Regions from separate parts of the Bacillus sp. NPDC094064 genome, predicted to be linked through region 3. Evidence: riboswitches for the same ligand, from Rfam matches in the RefSeq annotation. Region 3 holds a riboswitch; each other region holds the start of a gene.
What was found. A riboswitch is a leader RNA that binds a small molecule or an ion and turns the genes downstream of it on or off. The one in region 3 is predicted to bind S-adenosylmethionine.

Region 1: another riboswitch for S-adenosylmethionine. It lies ahead of ACQKNI_RS22990 (bifunctional O-acetylhomoserine aminocarboxypropyltransferase/cysteine synthase); the one in region 3 lies ahead of ACQKNI_RS01045 (hypothetical protein).
Region 2: another riboswitch for S-adenosylmethionine. It lies ahead of ACQKNI_RS01665 (M20 family metallopeptidase); the one in region 3 lies ahead of ACQKNI_RS01045 (hypothetical protein).

What each region holds. Positions count from the first base shown of each region.
Region 1 covers NZ_JBNNUI010000012.1:100,909-106,646, forward strand. Annotated here, with positions in the region: gene ACQKNI_RS22985 (chloride channel protein) at 61-1,290, opposite strand; SAM riboswitch class I at 1,614-1,718, shown strand; gene ACQKNI_RS22990 (bifunctional O-acetylhomoserine aminocarboxypropyltransferase/cysteine synthase) at 1,810-3,108, shown strand; gene metA (homoserine O-acetyltransferase MetA) at 3,092-3,997, shown strand; gene ACQKNI_RS23000 (homoserine dehydrogenase) at 4,134-5,429, shown strand; gene ACQKNI_RS23005 (YczE/YyaS/YitT family protein) at 5,460-5,738, opposite strand, start outside.
Region 2 covers NZ_JBNNUI010000001.1:300,913-306,650, forward strand. Annotated here, with positions in the region: gene ACQKNI_RS01640 (DUF975 family protein) at 1-342, shown strand, start outside; gene ACQKNI_RS01645 (hypothetical protein) at 616-945, opposite strand; gene ACQKNI_RS01650 (hypothetical protein) at 1,006-1,212, opposite strand; gene ACQKNI_RS01655 (VOC family protein) at 1,297-1,689, opposite strand; gene ACQKNI_RS01660 (AAA domain-containing protein) at 1,801-4,110, shown strand; SAM riboswitch class I at 4,186-4,287, shown strand; gene ACQKNI_RS01665 (M20 family metallopeptidase) at 4,376-5,581, shown strand.
Region 3 covers NZ_JBNNUI010000001.1:192,532-198,269, reverse strand. Annotated here, with positions in the region: gene ACQKNI_RS01075 (GMC family oxidoreductase) at 1-540, opposite strand, end outside; gene ACQKNI_RS01070 (hypothetical protein) at 824-949, opposite strand; gene ACQKNI_RS01065 (TIGR00366 family protein) at 1,036-1,185, shown strand; partial or broken gene ACQKNI_RS01060 (TIGR00366 family protein) at 1,175-1,558, shown strand; gene ACQKNI_RS01055 (group-specific protein) at 1,728-2,090, opposite strand; gene ACQKNI_RS01050 (SWIM zinc finger family protein) at 2,116-2,553, opposite strand; gene ACQKNI_RS01045 (hypothetical protein) at 2,758-3,018, opposite strand; SAM riboswitch class I at 3,118-3,216, opposite strand; gene ACQKNI_RS01040 (hypothetical protein) at 3,340-3,531, shown strand; gene ACQKNI_RS01035 (YwiC-like family protein) at 3,564-4,286, opposite strand; gene ACQKNI_RS01030 (ECF transporter S component) at 4,471-5,172, opposite strand; gene ACQKNI_RS01025 (ABC transporter ATP-binding protein) at 5,145-5,738, opposite strand, start outside.

The sequences.
Region 1 (5,738 bases), on a different contig from region 3:
AATCGTCACTCAAAGAAACAGCATTAACGTTTATGTTAATGCTGTTTTTTTATATTTTTATTAATCTGTAGCTTCGTTATGTTTAGGAAGCGGAAATGCATTACCGATAGCTGCTGCGCCGAGCATTGGCAATAGTAAATTGAGCGGGAAAAACATAAGTAATAGCAATGTTATAGCTATCGGTTTTCTTAACGCATAGCTTGAAATAGCTGTTGTGACGATAGCCACAGATGCGATTGGATCTATAGGAAGTATTGAAGCCATCGCGAATCCGATACTTGACCCAGAAAATATAATTGGGAAAATATGTCCGCCGCGCCAACCTGTATTTAAACAAACGGCAGTAATGCATAATTTTAAAACTCCTGAAAGAAGTAATACCCAAAAAGATAAATGAGTCCATTCAACAACTAAATCTTTTAATTGATGTTCCCCTGAAAATAATGTGTATGGGAGAAAAGTACCCGCGATTCCTAATAAAATACCACCTATAATTCCAAGTGTTAGTTTGTATTCGCGGAAAGGATGGATGATTTTCTCTAGTGTAAATTCTACTTTGAAATACAAGAAACCAACGAGAGCACCGATGCAAGTAAGAGGGAGAAAGGCGATCCATTCATTGATTGAAAGGGATCCTTCCCCAAAATCAACAATAAAGGATCCACGATTATCGAGTTTACTAAGCAATAAATAAACGGAAAAACCAGCAAAAGTAGTAGTTAAATATACAATTGCTTTCTTTCTTTTAGAAAACCCGGCAATTTGTTCACCCTCATTTTCATTCGGAGCTAAATAACCGAATAATGGTGCATTAAAAATGACGCTTAAAGTAGCACCAATTCCAACTTCTGTTAGTTCGTTCATTCCCTTTAAAGCGAAGTTAAAGCGATCCCCTACCCATGTACAAAGTCCGCCGATAATTCCGACAAGTGCTGCCTCTGGACCGAGGCTAGCTCCAAATATTAAAACAATAAGCGCAGTTAAAGTAGCTTTATGTACAAAACGGTATTCAATTCTACCTGTTTTTTTATATTCCCCCATTACTTCTGGCATGAGACGTGGATATGTACCGAAGTATTTTTGTGTTAAACCAACGAGGATACCACCGATGATTGTTACACAAAGAGTGTAATAAGGGGGAGAAGAGAAAATGTTAGGTAAATATCCCCAAATAAAGTGGATTCCGATATTTAGCGTAACTAAAAATAACCAAACTGTAGCCCCTACTATAGAGCCTAAAAGAATGCCATATAGAGCGAGTATATAGTGCATGTCCTTTTTATTTGTCATGTTATACCTCCGTTATGTAAGTTGTAATAGAGAAAGGATTATATATGCTAGTGTGAAATGAATGGAATATATATAGTATCTTTGTGAGAGGTTGGCTTATTCAACATATATATTGGGATTTCATTAGAGCTTGGGTCCTATAAGTTAAACCACTTATTTAATTCTATATATTGATTGGGATTTTTTAAAGGTCTTTTTTGAATAAATATGGAATATACTTCTTTTGTTGTTTTATATGGAAATGTTGACGTTTATTTTAGAACATTCAGAAAAACAGATTGACATTAGGAAATTATTGCTATAAAATCAACGGTAATTGCATAGTCTTATCAAGAAAAGGTGGAGGGACAGGCCCGATGAAACCTTGGCAACAGCCGAATAACGGAATTGTGCCAAATCCTGCAGGTAATAGCCCTGAGAGATAAGAAAGAGATTTTAGAGCGTGTTTTCAAACTGCTTCTTTCTTATTTAGGAAAGGAGCAGTTTTTTATTTTGCATAAAAAGGAAGGAGAATGAGAGATGGGAGAATCATGGGGAAAGGGAACAATTTGTGTGCAAGGTGGCTATACGCCAAAGAATGGTGAGCCACGCGTTCTACCGCTTTATCAAAGTACAACGTATAAATACGATACGTCGGATGATTTAGCGGCATTATTTAACTTAGAGGCAGAGGGCTATATTTATACACGTATTGGGAATCCCACACTAGCTGCATTTGAACAAAAGTTATCAGATTTAGAAGGCGGTGTAGGAGCTGTTGCAACTGCCTCTGGGCAAGCGGCAATTATGCTCGCAGTTTTAAATATTTGTAGTAGTGGAGATCATCTTCTTTGTTCTTCAACAGTTTACGGGGGAACGTTTAATTTATTTGGAGTAAGTTTACGTAAGCTGGGCATTGATGTTACGTTCTTTAATCCAAATTTAACAGCTGACGAAATTGTAGCACTTGCTAACAATAAGACGAAACTCGTCTACGCAGAATCATTAGGAAATCCAGCAATGAACGTTTTGAATTTTAAAGAGTTTTCAGATGCAGCTAAAGAGTTGGAGGTACCTTTTATCGTTGATAATACATTAGCGACTCCGTATTTATGCCAAGCGTTTGAACATGGAGCAAATATTATCGTTCATTCTACGACGAAATATATTGATGGGCATGCAAGCTCTTTAGGTGGCATTGTTATTGATGGAGGAAACTTTGATTGGACAAATGGAAAATATCCTGAGCTTGTTGAACCAGATCCAAGTTATCACGGCGTAAGTTACGTTCAAAATTTTGGAGCAGCAGCTTATATTGTAAAAGCACGTGTTCAATTACTAAGAGACTACGGAAACTGTATGAGCCCATTCAATGCGTATATTAGCAATATTGGCTTAGAAACATTGCATTTACGCATGGAGCGTCATAGTGAGAATGCTCTAGCAGTTGCTAAGTGGCTTGCTAACCATGAGCGTATTGAATGGGTAAATTATCCGGGACTAGATAGTAATGAAAACTATTCATTAGCACAAAAATATTTGAAAAAAGGTGCTAGTGGTGTTTTAACTTTCGGTATTAAAGGTGGGGTAGAAGCGGCAAAAGAATTTATCGCAAATGTGAAACTAGCAACCCTCGTAACGCATGTAGCTGATGCACGAACTTGCGTTATACATCCTGCTAGTACGACGCATAGACAATTAAGTGCGGAAGATCAACGTTTGGCCGGTGTTACATCGGATTTAATTCGTTTATCGGTTGGCATAGAAGATGCTTCTGATATTATTGCCGATTTAGAAACAGCATTAATCGGAGGCAAACAACATGCCAATCATAATTGATAAAGATTTACCAGCTCGCAAAGTGTTGCAAAAAGAAAATATATTTGTGATGACGAAGGAGCGGGCAGAAACACAAGATATACGTGCCTTGAAAATTGCTATATTAAATTTAATGCCTACAAAGCAAGAAACAGAGGCGCAATTACTTCGTTTAATTGGAAATACACCGTTGCAATTAGATGTTCATTTACTCCATATGGAATCGCACCTATCTCGTAATGTTGCGCAAGAGCATTTAACAAGCTTTTATAAAACATTTCGTGATATTGAAAATGAAAAGTTTGATGGGCTCATTATTACGGGAGCGCCAGTTGAGACCCTTTCCTTTGAGGAAGTAGATTATTGGGAAGAGCTTAAACGTATTATGGAGTATTCAAAAGTGAATGTAACATCCACGCTTCATATTTGCTGGGGAGCACAAGCTGGTTTGTATCATCATTATGGTGTCCCGAAGTATCCTCTTAAGGAAAAAATGTTCGGGGTATTTGAACATGAAGTCTGTGAGCAACATGTGAAACTGTTACAAGGCTTTGATGAGTTATTTTTTGCTCCGCACTCTCGTCATACAGAAGTGCGAGAGAGTGACATTAGAGGAGTGAAAGAATTAACATTATTAGCAAGCTCTGAAGAAGCGGGTGTTCACCTTGTTATTGGGCAAGAGGGGAAGCAAGTGTTTGCGCTTGGGCATAGTGAATATAGTTGCGATACGTTAAAGCAGGAATACGAAAGAGATCAGCAAAAAGGGTTAAATATTGATGTGCCAAAAAATTATTTCAAACATAATAATCCAGATGAGAAACCAATTGTTAGATGGAGAAGTCATGGAAATCTATTATTCTCAAATTGGTTGAATTATTACGTGTATCAAGAAACCCCTTATATATTATAAAGATTGTGTAACACGTGGCAACGTTTTCTTTGTAAAGATTAACTTATATTTTTCCGAATGTTCAAAATACATTGTTTTTCAGTTTTTTTACTCATATAATTTCATCTAAACACAATTTTTGAGGGGTGACAGTACTATGAAAGAAATTCAAGTGGGTTTATTAGGTCTTGGGACAGTTGGTAGTGGTGTAGTTCGTATTATTACAGATCATCAAGAACGACTTATACATCAAGTAGGTTGTCCTGTAAAAGTAACGAAAGTACTAGTACAAAACATTGAGAAAGAGAGGGAGGTTGAGGTACCTTCTACTCTACTAACACAAAATGCAAATGAAATTTTAGATAATCCAAATATTGATGTGGTCATCGAAGTGATGGGTGGCATTGATGATGCAAAGGCATATATTTTGCAAGCTTTACAAAGCGGGAAGCATGTTGTGACTGCCAATAAAGATTTAATGGCGTTACATGGGGCGGAACTCTTAGCGGTAGCAAAAGCTAATAAGGCAGATCTGTTTTATGAAGCTAGTGTAGCCGGGGGAATTCCGATTTTACGAAGTATCGTAGAGGGACTTTCTTCAGATCTTATTACGAAAGTGATGGGAATTGTAAATGGAACGACAAATTTTATTTTGACGAAAATGTCAGATGAAGGGAGAGCATATAACGACGTGTTAAAAGAAGCCCAACAACTTGGATTTGCAGAAGCAGATCCAACATCAGATGTAGAAGGTTTAGATGCGGCAAGAAAAATGACGATTTTAGCTACCCTCGGTTTCTCTACAAATGTAGAGCTTGGAGATGTGAAAGTAAAAGGAATCACTTCTATTACAGCAGAAGATATTGAATATAGTAAGAGCTTAGGCTATACAATTAAATTAATTGGTCTTGCAAAGCGAGATGGTGAAAAATTAGAGGTTACAGTTGAACCAACGTTACTTCCAAATACACATCCTCTTGCAGCTGTGCAAAACGAATATAACGCTGTATATGTGTATGGTGAAGCAGTTGGGGAAACAATGTTTTATGGTCCAGGTGCAGGAAGTTTACCAACGGCAACAGCTGTTGTTTCAGATTTAGTAGCTGTAATGCAAAATATTAGGTTAGGTGTAAACGGAAATAGTGCGGTATCACCGCAGTATAAAAAGGTATTAAAAGAGCCAGATGAAATTGTTGTGAAGAAGTTTTTAAGACTGCATGTAAAAGACGAGATTGGTGTATTTGCAAAAATTACATCATTGTTCTCTGAGCGTGGCGTTAGTTTTGAAAAGATTATTCAAATGCCGCTTGAAGAGAAAGGAAAAGCAGAGATTGTAATTGTAACGCATCGAGCTTCTCTTGCGGATTATGATTATATTCTACATACATTGCAAGGGTATGAAGAAATAGATTGTGTGAAAGCAAATTACCGAATTGAAGGGGACGCTAAGTAGTATCTCTTATCATAAAACAGAAGGAACCTATTAAGCAGCTTGCTTAATAGGTTCTTCTTTGTTTAAAATTTGCGTGCCGATTTGAATGAATGCTTGAATAATCCAGCCAGTTGTAAAGGACAAGATAATTGTACCGAAATAAATAGGACCATCTAATAAGAAACTTAACGTTAAAAATAAAAAAGCTAATGAAATTTCTGTTTTTCTAAATGTCCATTTTTTCTTCTCAGCAACCGTTAAAACGAAAGCTTCTTGAGGTGCTGCGCAAAGGTTTGTGGAGACGTAAAGACCAATGCCAGATCCGACGAA
Region 2 (5,738 bases), 110 kb from region 3:
ATGACTGTATACACACTTTTATGGAGTGTATTATTAATTGTACCAGGTATCATAAAGTTTATCTCTTATTCTATGGCTTACTATATTTTGTTAGATCATCCAGAATATACGGCGAGTGAAGCAATTAAAAAGAGCCAAGAATTGATGAAAGGACATAAATTAGATTTATTTCTACTATCGTTAAGTTTTATAGGATGGTTTATTTTAGGGGTTATCATCGGATTTTTCACATTTGGTATCCCGTTTCTTTGGATCTTTCCATACTACATTACAACAGTATCGCATTTCTACTTGAAAATAGTGAATAGAGATACTGTTATGGAGGAAAAAACAGTTATCTAGAAGGAGAATATAGTTTGTTTTATATTGCTACACGAGGATAGTATAATTTACGAAGAAACTTTGCTGGTAAAGAATTAGTAGATACCTAGGGTTTTGAGAAAGACGGTAATTTTACACATTTTCAATATGAAGATGTCGATTTTCTTGTTTTTGGATAGTTGTTTTCTCGAGAATAAAAAACACTCTTAAACTGCTAAGGAAAGGAGTCAAGAGTGTTTTTATTCTTTCTATTGTTTTAGAAATTATCCCATTATGTCCACTGCATCACTAATTTTATCGTTTGAAAAACACTTTATTTCTATAATAAAATATAATTAGTAAGTCGAAAGTGAAAATAATGATTAGAAGTAACAAGTGTATAAGTGCATCAGTTTTCCCATGTTGTAAAGACTTTATAAAGAAACCCCATTCTTCTTCATAGGGAGGCTCTACCCAATTTCGTTGTAGTCCTAAAATCATTCCGTTTATAAAAAAGACAATACTGAATAGGATTCTTCCAACTAATACGGCAACTACTTTTATATTCCAATGCTTGATCTTGATTATATAAAGGATTGGAAATAGTATAAGCACCCAAAAAACGATAATAAAGGCTGTATTCATCAGTTTCCACTCCTAATGTTGATCATAAATTTATGTATAACAGGAAGTATAACTCACTTATTAGTTAGTACAGCTCTTAGGTTTTTTAAAAAAGTTAGATGCAATGCAACAAACGATTCCAGTAATTAGAATACTATATTTCACGATGTTACTTGTGTGCTCAAATAAATCAATTCCGTTAATTACATTAAACATGACAAGTCCCCAAAACACTTGAATCGTGCCAAAACCTAATAATATTTTTCCTGTGCGAGAAAATTTTTTCATAGTTTTCCACCTCCACAAACTCGCTTGATCGGTGTGAGCTAATAATCAAAGGGGGTGGACACCCCTCTGATTTAAAGTTTCACTTTATCTCTCCGTCTCAAAAAACTCAATCCATTCTCCATCAGGGCCAGCGAAAAATATGTAACGTGTTCCATCTGGTAATGTTTCGATTTCTTCTCCTAGTAAAAAGGTTACGCCGTGTTTCTGTAGTCTTTCAATTTCATCTTCTAATGAATCTACTTTAAAGCAAATGTGATGCACTTTTCCTTCTGCCGGAAGGGAAGAGTTATAACCTTCAATGAGTTCAAGTATCGTTTCCTTCGATTCTTCCACACCTAAAAAAGCGAGTTTTAAGTTTGGGTTTGGATGTCCCATACGTTTAATAAGCTGTAAGCCAACTACTTTTTCATAAAATGAAATAGATGTTTCTAAATCTGCAACCATAAGTCCTACGTGTTCAATTCTTCTAACTGGCATGTAGATTCCTTCTTTCTGAAAATTATATATAAAATAATATTGAAAATTAAGAAAATAAGCAAGATATAATTGTTACAATTTTTAGGGTGTTATATGGTATAGTGAGAAAGTATGTTTGGGGAGAAGGAAGGAGATTATACGATGAATACACCTACTCAAACTCCTTCATTATCGGAAACGATGAAAGAGTGGCATTATGCATTAGCGTATGAAATTAAACATTGGAAAACGATTGGCGGTAGTAAAATTTCTATCATGAACGGTCGTTTTTTATATACAGATTATGAGAATACAGTATATGTATTTCAGCTTATTTCAGAAGTAAGCTTACCTGAAGGTTCACCAATTCGAATTGAGTTCGATGGTGAGGAAGCGACAGGGGAAGTATTATCTGTACATGGATTAGAAATAGAACTGAAATTAAATGATTATATACAAGGTGAAATACGAGAAGCGGTTTTATATAGTGAACCGTGGCAACTTTTAGAACAGCTACAAGAGCGATTAAAAGAAGCTCGTCAAGATAAGCAAAGACGTCAACGAATTAAACGTTTAGTAGAGGGAACGAGCAGTCCGAAGCATCTTGAGAAGATGAAAAATCCGAAAAATGAATTGGCATATCGTTCTTTTTACAATCCGACAACGTACGTGTGGGGACCACCTGGAACAGGGAAGTCTTACAATTTATCGCGTATTATTTCGGCTCATTATCAAAAAGGAAAATCAGTACTTGTGTTAGCTCATAGTAATGCGGCTGTTGACGTATTAATGAGTGAAGTAACGAAGCAAATTGAGAAGAAAAAGAAATGGACGCCTGGCGAAATCGTTCGTTACGGTTATAGTCAACATGAGCATATACGAAATCATGAAACGTTACTCGCGTCGAAGTTAGTTGAAACGACGAACGGGTCATGGGGAGAAGAAAGGCTCTATTTGGAAGAAACACGCCAAGAGCTTCGTGAAAAGATTTTATCGTATAAGGCAACGTCCTCTGATAAGAAACGTATGCAGGAGATTGAAAGCGATCTTCGAAAACAACGAGCGAAAATTAAAGAAGTAGAAAAAGAATACATTGAAAATGCACAAGTAATCGGTGCAACTTTATCGAAATGTGCCATTGATTCACTTATTTATGAGCGTACATTTGATTTAGTTGTCGTAGATGAAGTGAGTATGGCGTTCGTTCCGCAAATTGCATTGGCTGCTTCACTTGGAAAACGTATCGTCGTTTGTGGTGACTTTTTACAGTTACCTCCGATTGCGATGGCAAACCATGAACTCGTTCGAAAATGGCTCGGCGAAGATATGTTTTACCATGCCGGGATTGTTGATTCTGTAAATAAATCAGAAGCACATCCGAACCTTTTCATGCTGCAGGAACAAAGACGTATGCATGCGGATATATCGAAGTTTACAAACTCATTTATTTATAAAAATAGAGTATACGATCATCCGTCTGTTTCAGAGCGTAAAGAACTTGCGCAATTGCAGCCGTTCGCAAATGAGGCGAGTGTTTTATTTGATACGAGTTTAATGGGAGCATTTTCGTTAAAAGACGCGGCTTCTGGTTCTCGTTTTAACATTATGTCTGGTTTAGTAGCGATGCAAATGATGTTAATCGGACTGTTAGACGGTGTTCAATCGATTGGTGTTGTTACACCTTACAGGGCACAATCCCGCTTTTTATCAACGTGTATTCGGGAAATGTTGCAAAAAACGAAGTATCATCACATACCAGTACTAGCGGCAACGGTTCATAAGTTTCAAGGGTCTGAAAGAGATATGATGATATTTGATACGGTTGATAGTTATCCGCAAGAACGTCCTGGTGTGTTGTTCTTTGATCATAAAAACCATCGCCTTGTCAATGTAGCAGTAACGAGAGCGAGAGGAAAGTTCATTCAATTATCAGATTGCCACTACATGCGTAAAAACCTTTCGAGAAAACAAGCGTTATCACAATTAACAGCGCATATAGAACGTCACGGTGATGTGTATGATCGCACGACATCAAGACAATTGTGGGAGCGAAAAATTTCGAAACGATTACGCTGGTTTATGGAAATGAATCTTGAAGAGTCGAAAGGGTTATTAAAAGATATTTTAGCCGCAAAACGAAAAATTATTATTTCACTTCCGAGTACAAGACAAGTGGATAAACGAGTATGGCAAGCGTTAATGCGTACAACTGCGCAAATAACGGTCTATAGTGATGGGCCAATTCCATTAAAGAATGTAAAGTTACAAAGACAAAACAAAGCGTTCCCGTTTATCGTAATCGATGATGAAATCTTTTGGGCAGGGGCACCACTCACATCTCAAATGATGTTTGAAGGTAGTACGGAATTTCCGTATGTATGTGCAAGATTGCAAGCACCGGAAACGATTGGTGTATTAAAAGGATTTTTAGATATTCGGTAAATTCGGATAGGAATTCCTTGACTTTTGCCTGGAATAAATTTAGAATGAAAATAATTTAATATAATTTTATGAAAATTCTTATCACGAGAGGTGGAGGGACTGGCCCTATGATACCTCGGCAGCGGATTCTTTATGAATACTGTGCCAATTCCAGCAAGGTAACTTGAAAGATAAGAAAGAAGCTCATTTTGACTGTATATGCAGAAGCCTCTTTCTATCTTTTAGAAAGAGGCTTTTTTATGTGAAAATAAAAGGAGGAAGAAAAATGGGAGCGACTGGAGTCACGTCACAAAGAAAAACAATTGAAGAGAGTATAGAAAGAAATAAGGAAAAGTACATACAAACAAGTCATAATATTCATGCGAATCCGGAGATTGGTAATCAAGAGTTTTACGCATCAAGAACGTTAAGTTTATTGCTAGGAAGTGCAGGATTTCAATTGCAGCACAATATAGCTGGACATGAAACGGGATTTATCGCGCGAAAAAGTTCAGGAAAACAAGGACCAGTTATCGCATTTTTAGCTGAGTATGATGCTCTGCCAGGACTCGGTCATGCGTGTGGTCACAATTTAATTGGTACCATTAGTGTTGCAGCCGCAATCGCATTATCAGAAACGCTTGAAGAAATTGGCGGAGAAGTTGTTGTGTTTGGGACACCAGCAGAAGAAGGCGGGCCAAACGGTAGTGCGAAAGCAAGTTATGTAAAGGCAGGTTTATTTAAAAACATTGATGCGGCACTTATGATTCATCCGAGCGGAAAAACAGCGACAACGAGTCCATCATTAGCAGTCGATCCACTTGATTTTCATTTTTACGGAAAAACAGCTCACGCCGCAGCTTCACCAGAAGAAGGAATTAACGCGTTAGATGCGGTGATTCAGCTGTATAACAGTATTAACGCACTTCGCCAACAACTTCCGTCAGATGTGAGAATTCATGGCGTCATTACAGAGGGCGGAAAAGCACCTAACATTATTCCTGACTACGCCGCAGCAAGGTTCTTCATCCGCGCAGCAACGAGAAAAAGATGTGCGGAAGTAACAGAAAAAGTAAGGAATATCGCACAGGGAGCAGCGTTAGCAACAGGCGCAAAAGTAAAAATTCATCAATTCCAAAATGAAATTGATGAACTACTCGTAACAAAAACATTTAACGACGTCGTAGCCGAAGAACTTGAACTACAAGGTGAAGATGTAAATCGTAAAGAAAGAGTGGGCATTGGTTCAACAGACGCAGGAAACGTAAGCCAAGTCGTACCGACCATTCATCCGTACATTAAAATCGGCCCAGATGACTTAATTGCACATACGAATGAATTTAGAGAAGCTGCACGTTCAGAACTAGGAGATAAAGCATTAATTACATCGGCAAAAGCATTAGCGAATACCGCTTATCGATTAATTACAGAAGAAGGGTTGTTAGAGAAGGTGAAGGAGGAGTTTAGGGAGGCGCAGAGGAATCAGGGGTAGAAGGTTAAAGGGAGTGGGTTTGACCACTCTCTTTTTGTTTTTTTTGTATAACTCAAGCTTATAAACTCTCATTATTAAGAGGTCCATGCTTGATACTTGTTCTGGAATAGATGAAGATTTGAAATGCTGTTCTGGCGTTAATAATCCTTTTGCACGC
Region 3 (5,738 bases):
ATCCTCTGCAATTGGTATATTAAAAACTTCTGAAGCGGCTTGTGCTAAAGTTTGGATTAATCCTTGATCAGGAATGTTTTGTTGTCTAATAAAAATAGGTCCGTTACTTCCACGTTCTTGAGGACTTTGCGTCATTCCTGTATACGTTTCATTTTTAATAAATAATGAGCGAATACTATCATAATTCCATGCGTTATTATCAACTAATTGTGCCCATACATCATAAAGATCACGACTGCCACGTACAGCTAACATCTGATTATGTTCAGAACTTCCACCAATGACACGACCACTTTGTGTTATCAACTGACGACCTAACGTTTGCTCAATTATAGTAGTGACATGAAATGAATGTCTATTATCAGCAGCATTTAAAATAGAAACTATAAGATTAGGACTGCTTAATTCCTCTGTCATATTTGTTCCTGCTTCAAGAACAAGCACGGAAGTACATTTATCATCCGTTAATTCTTTAGCAATTACCCCTCCGGCAGTACCGGCACCAATCACAATATAATCAAAAATATATTTCTTTGACATCCTATTATTCCTTTCAGTATAAAATTTAAAACAATAAATTCCTATACAATATACTATTAACATATCGGGTTGGCTGCCTGTACTTATGTAGTAGATTAATAGTTTAGAAATGGCTTAGCTCTTATAATAGGATGCTATGTTAACTTTACATGAATATCATATTGCATAAACTTAGCTTGATAGCGATGTAGCTAGCCTATAAAAATCCATATATAGACATTTATAGATTTTTGTTTTTAAATCATTGCAACCATCCGCCGATTTGAAAGATTGTTTACTCCTTCTATTTTTTCATAGCCTTATCGACATTTTGATCGAACGTTTCTTGATAGAGATCAACCGAAGTTTTCACCTCTTCAATCAGTCCATCGCAGAAAGCAACAACGTCTGTTCCTGTAACTTCAAGCACCTTTAAATACCCGAATTTTCAATCTATTGAAGATTATCACCTAACCAACCTCGAATAATTGACATACATAAGGAGGTTGATCTATTTTGTTTCGTTCATTTACAAATGGTTGCGTCGCCTTAGTGCAACGCTTCTTGCCAGAACCGTTTATTTTATCATGTTTATTAACTGTTTTCGTTATCTTCTTCGGCATGTTTGCAACGCACCAAACACCGGTTGAGATGATTAATCATTGAGGCAAATAGTGAAGGACTTTCACTTGGCGGAGCTATTTCTAATTTCTTTATTAGCATTTCAAACGAAACGACTTTCCCGCTCTTTACATTTTTAAGTGCTGGCATCGTTAATATTTTCGTTCCATCTGGTGGCAGTCAATGGGCTGTACAAGCACCAATTATGATTCCAGCTGGCGCTGAACTTGGTGTACCTGCTGCAAAAACAGCGATGGCCATTACGCGAGGCGATGCTTGGACGAATTTAATTCAACCTTTCTGGGCATTACCAGCATTAGCGATAGCTGGTTTAGGTGCTCGTGATATTATGGGATTTTGCGTTGTTAACTTACTATATGCTGGTTTTATCATTAGTCTATGCTTCTTATTTATTTAAATAAAAAGCTAGTTTTATACTAGCTTTTTTACATAATAAATTATTTACCCCGCATTAACGGGCAGTAAACTCTCATCCATACGCAAAGCAGTTAGGTGTGAGATCAACTGCCCGTAAATGCCCGATTGGTTCAACTAATAATCAGTGGGAAGAACAAAACCCCCACTGATTAAAGTTTCACTTTATTTCCCATGCAATTTATAATCGTTTCCCACCCTATCTCCGTAAGATGTAATGACTCAAATGCAAAAAAATCTTCACATACTTTTTCAATTAGATGTGGATTTCCCCTTAAGAAATCCCACCGTAACACTTTAGGAAGAAAATACATTTCATATTCTTTACTTCCCCGTACCACCTCATCCACTTCTCTTTCACAAATGCCTCGTATTAAATAATCATTTCTTAATTGTATTTGAACTTGCCCGAACACTTCGCTACATTTCTTCAATTGAAGTAAACATGTAATGTACGTCCGAAAAAGTTCATCATCATACTGACAACACTTTATAATACGATCAAGTTCATTCATAATGTACGAGCCTTTTCTTTCATAGTTAAAGCTTCCCCTTCTTTAACATCTTCTCTACAACTTGCACGTTTTTCGAACTTTGCAACAATCGGTTTAATACTGTAAGTAACTCCTCTTTTTCTAAATCTTCCAGTTTCTCTTTAACTGTACTCTCACCTACATGTTGAATATCATAAACAACTGCCGCCATATGCTTGCAAAGATTCTCATACGGACATTCGCAGCTACTTTCTGCGAAATCTTCTAGATCAATAATTACTTCATAGTTTCCTGCATTTCCAGTAACAAAAGCAAATACTTTCTTATCGTGTATTTCAACATCTTCTACATGCCCATCTTCGTAATATTCATATCCTCTATCTATAATATACTTTGGAATCCATTTCGTTATATCTTTTAATAAGTAAGCGTACATACTTGCACCTCTTCCTTTAATTCCCTTTTGACTTAAAAAAACCTGCATGTTATTCTAATAACTGTCAAATAGCGAGTCTATATGACAAAACGACTGACACCTATTCGGCGGAGGTGTCTCTTTTCATTTGCAGCCGATACGAAGTGCCTCTTTCAGGCACATTCAATCTTTGACACTACACACTCAACACCATTCCCTGTATCAGGCTGCTTTAGCAGTCTTTTACACTACATACTTCAAAAAAAAGAGAGCCTAGCTCCCTTTTCTCGCCTTATAAAATACCCCTTTTTCAGCATAGAGATATTCATCATCAGCTAAAGTAATTTTCCCATCCAGTTTTAGTTCGTCTAATAGCCTTGATAAATAAAATTGATGTAACATCTTTTTCGTGAATTTTCCTTCATGATGCGAAACGATATGTTCTTGAATATCTAACAATGATATTGGCTTATCTTGCTCTATCATATATTCATAAACTGTACTACGCAGTTTTACGTATTTTTCGAGTGTCACAGTAATGCGCAACCCCTTTCTTCTTAATATAAATTTTCGTAATCGGTTTTTTTTGCAACAAAAAAACCTCTCCGATAAGAAGAAGTTACGTATATCTTCGTCTTATCTCCCAGAACAAATATGTTCTGCTGGAATTAGCACCTGCATCGCGGTTGCTGGGTTTCATCGGGCCAGTCCCTCCACCTCTCTGGATAAGAAAATATTCACTTTAAAATTAACTATACGTAATTTCACTTTAATTGTCAAACAAATATAACAAATTATATTTTCTTTTTTACTGTTCATACTATACATATATGAACATTCAAGGAGGAGTATGAAATGCATCAAAACGCCCGTGGATATGTACAAGATTCTTTTCAATCATTACAAGAAGCAAAACATTGTTTAGAAGAAGCACTACAGACTGTTGAAAAAGATTTTAATCGCGCTCGTATTGAACAATCCCTTTATGCGATCGAACAAGCTATTCAACGCTGCGATTACACCGTTCACATTTTAGAACAAGATTGAAAAAACTTCCCATCATACGGTGGGAAGCTTTTTCAAATGGCATACTTCATTATTATTGCCGTTATGATTAGAAAATATACAGAATTAACAATTTCTAAAATTCCTACTTTTATGATAGAGATTTTTTTGCCATACAACACAATTGCTCGAATAACACTTGGTACAAAAATAAGAGAACACCACGGATTCATAGTAAAAATGATAATCGTTAATACAATATGATACCCCCAAGATATAAGACGATATTTCGGGTTATTTTTCTCACGAATCATCGTTTTTACATAAAACGTACTTCCTAAAAAATATAAAAATGAAATAAGCGCAATGAATAATGCTGTTGTATCTATGAGTTTCATTGAAAAATAATAACTGACTAAACCACCGATACAGAAAACAATAATCGCGCTAATGTCATTTAGTAATGCTCTTTCATTCTTTTGACGAGCGTAATACATATTTACAATAAACAATGGAATCATGACTACTACGAATAAAAGAATTCGCCATTCATATAATAAAGAAATCATTCCAAATATGAATGCAATCATAAAATACACAATTGCAGCGTGTAAAAACTCTTTTTTTCGTCTTTGCTTTATGTACATGAGAAATGGATACGTTGCTAAATAGATAAAGAACCACGCTAAAAACAATGGAATATGATAAATGGTAGGTTTCCCAAGTATGACACTTAATAGAAACGGTATAACAAGCATGGCCCATGCACCATGTTGCTTCGGAATAACTAACTTCATTAACTATACACCTCCCTTTTGAAAATAGTTCTCACCTACTATTATACAAATAATTTTATATAATAACGGATATATATTAGATCTATTTTTTGACAACAAAAAATGCTCCTTACAATATGTAAGAAGCATGAAAGAGGCAAACGAATATGTAAGTCGCGACCCTACCTTATAAGAGTATGCTTTTCTATGCCATGTTATGCTTATCTAATATGCCATATTTCCTTTTAAATCTTGTAAGAATCGTAATCCAAGATGTACTAAATAGTAGTAGAAAAATAACATTCGATATCGCGTGACTAAGATCGAAATAAAAACTTGCAGTATAGTAAGCAATAACTGTTTCCCACGTTGCTTCCTGTATAAACCCAAGAAGACCCCAAAAATTCATAATCCAGCCAAATAGAAATCCAACGGCAAATCCATATATGAGTCGTCCCCATAGTTTTTTCATCAAAAATGTATTTCGGAGTAATCCTGCTATGAAGCCAATCATACCCCACGAAAACATTTGCCACGGCGTCCACGGACCTTGTCCTAAAAAGATGTTAGACACAATCGCCGCTGTTGCACCGATCATAAAACCAGTTTCACTCCCAAACACAATTGCAGAAACGATAATAACGAAAGAAGTCGGTTGTACACTCGGTAAAATCGAAAATGGTACGCGGCTAACTGCTGCTATTGCCGCTAATACGGCAACGAGAACAATTTCACGTGAAACAAACGCCTTTCTTTCAAAGCGGATATAGAATGGTAACATAATAATAGCTAATACAAACAAACTACTTACCATGTAATAACCGTCCATAATAAGTGTTGTAAAGAGTAATGTACCTATTAGTAGCGCAAAAATACATATTATGAATGCAACATATCGTTTGGACACGCTTCGTACACATCCTCCCACGTTAATGCATATGGCAATTCTTTTCGAATGAATCGATTGATAGATGTTGTATAAAAGAAGTTACCACTAAAAAATTCTTTCGGTGCATCATTCATAATAACTGTTCCATCAAATAACATCATGCATTGATCCACGTATTTCGCCGCAAATTCAATATCATGCGTTGCCATTACAATCGTTGTACCTTCTTTTTGCAGCTTCTTAAATAGCTCTCCTACTCTCTCTTTCTTCCATGGATCCAATCCCTTTGTCGGTTCATCCAGTAATAATAACGTTGGCTTTGACAATAACGTTGTACATAACGCGAGTAATTGTTGCTCTCCCCCGCTACAATCATGCGGATGGCGTTCTTTAAGCGCATATAGCCAAAACTTTTTAAGCTGTTGTTCTGCCATTTCTCTTCCTTGTTCTCCGTATAATTCCCGTGCACGTTCATACACTTCATCCCACACTGTATCAAATGTAAAATGATAATATGGATGCTGCGATACATACCCGATCCTTTTAAACCGTTCTTTCGAATCAATTTTATGTATCACTTTCCC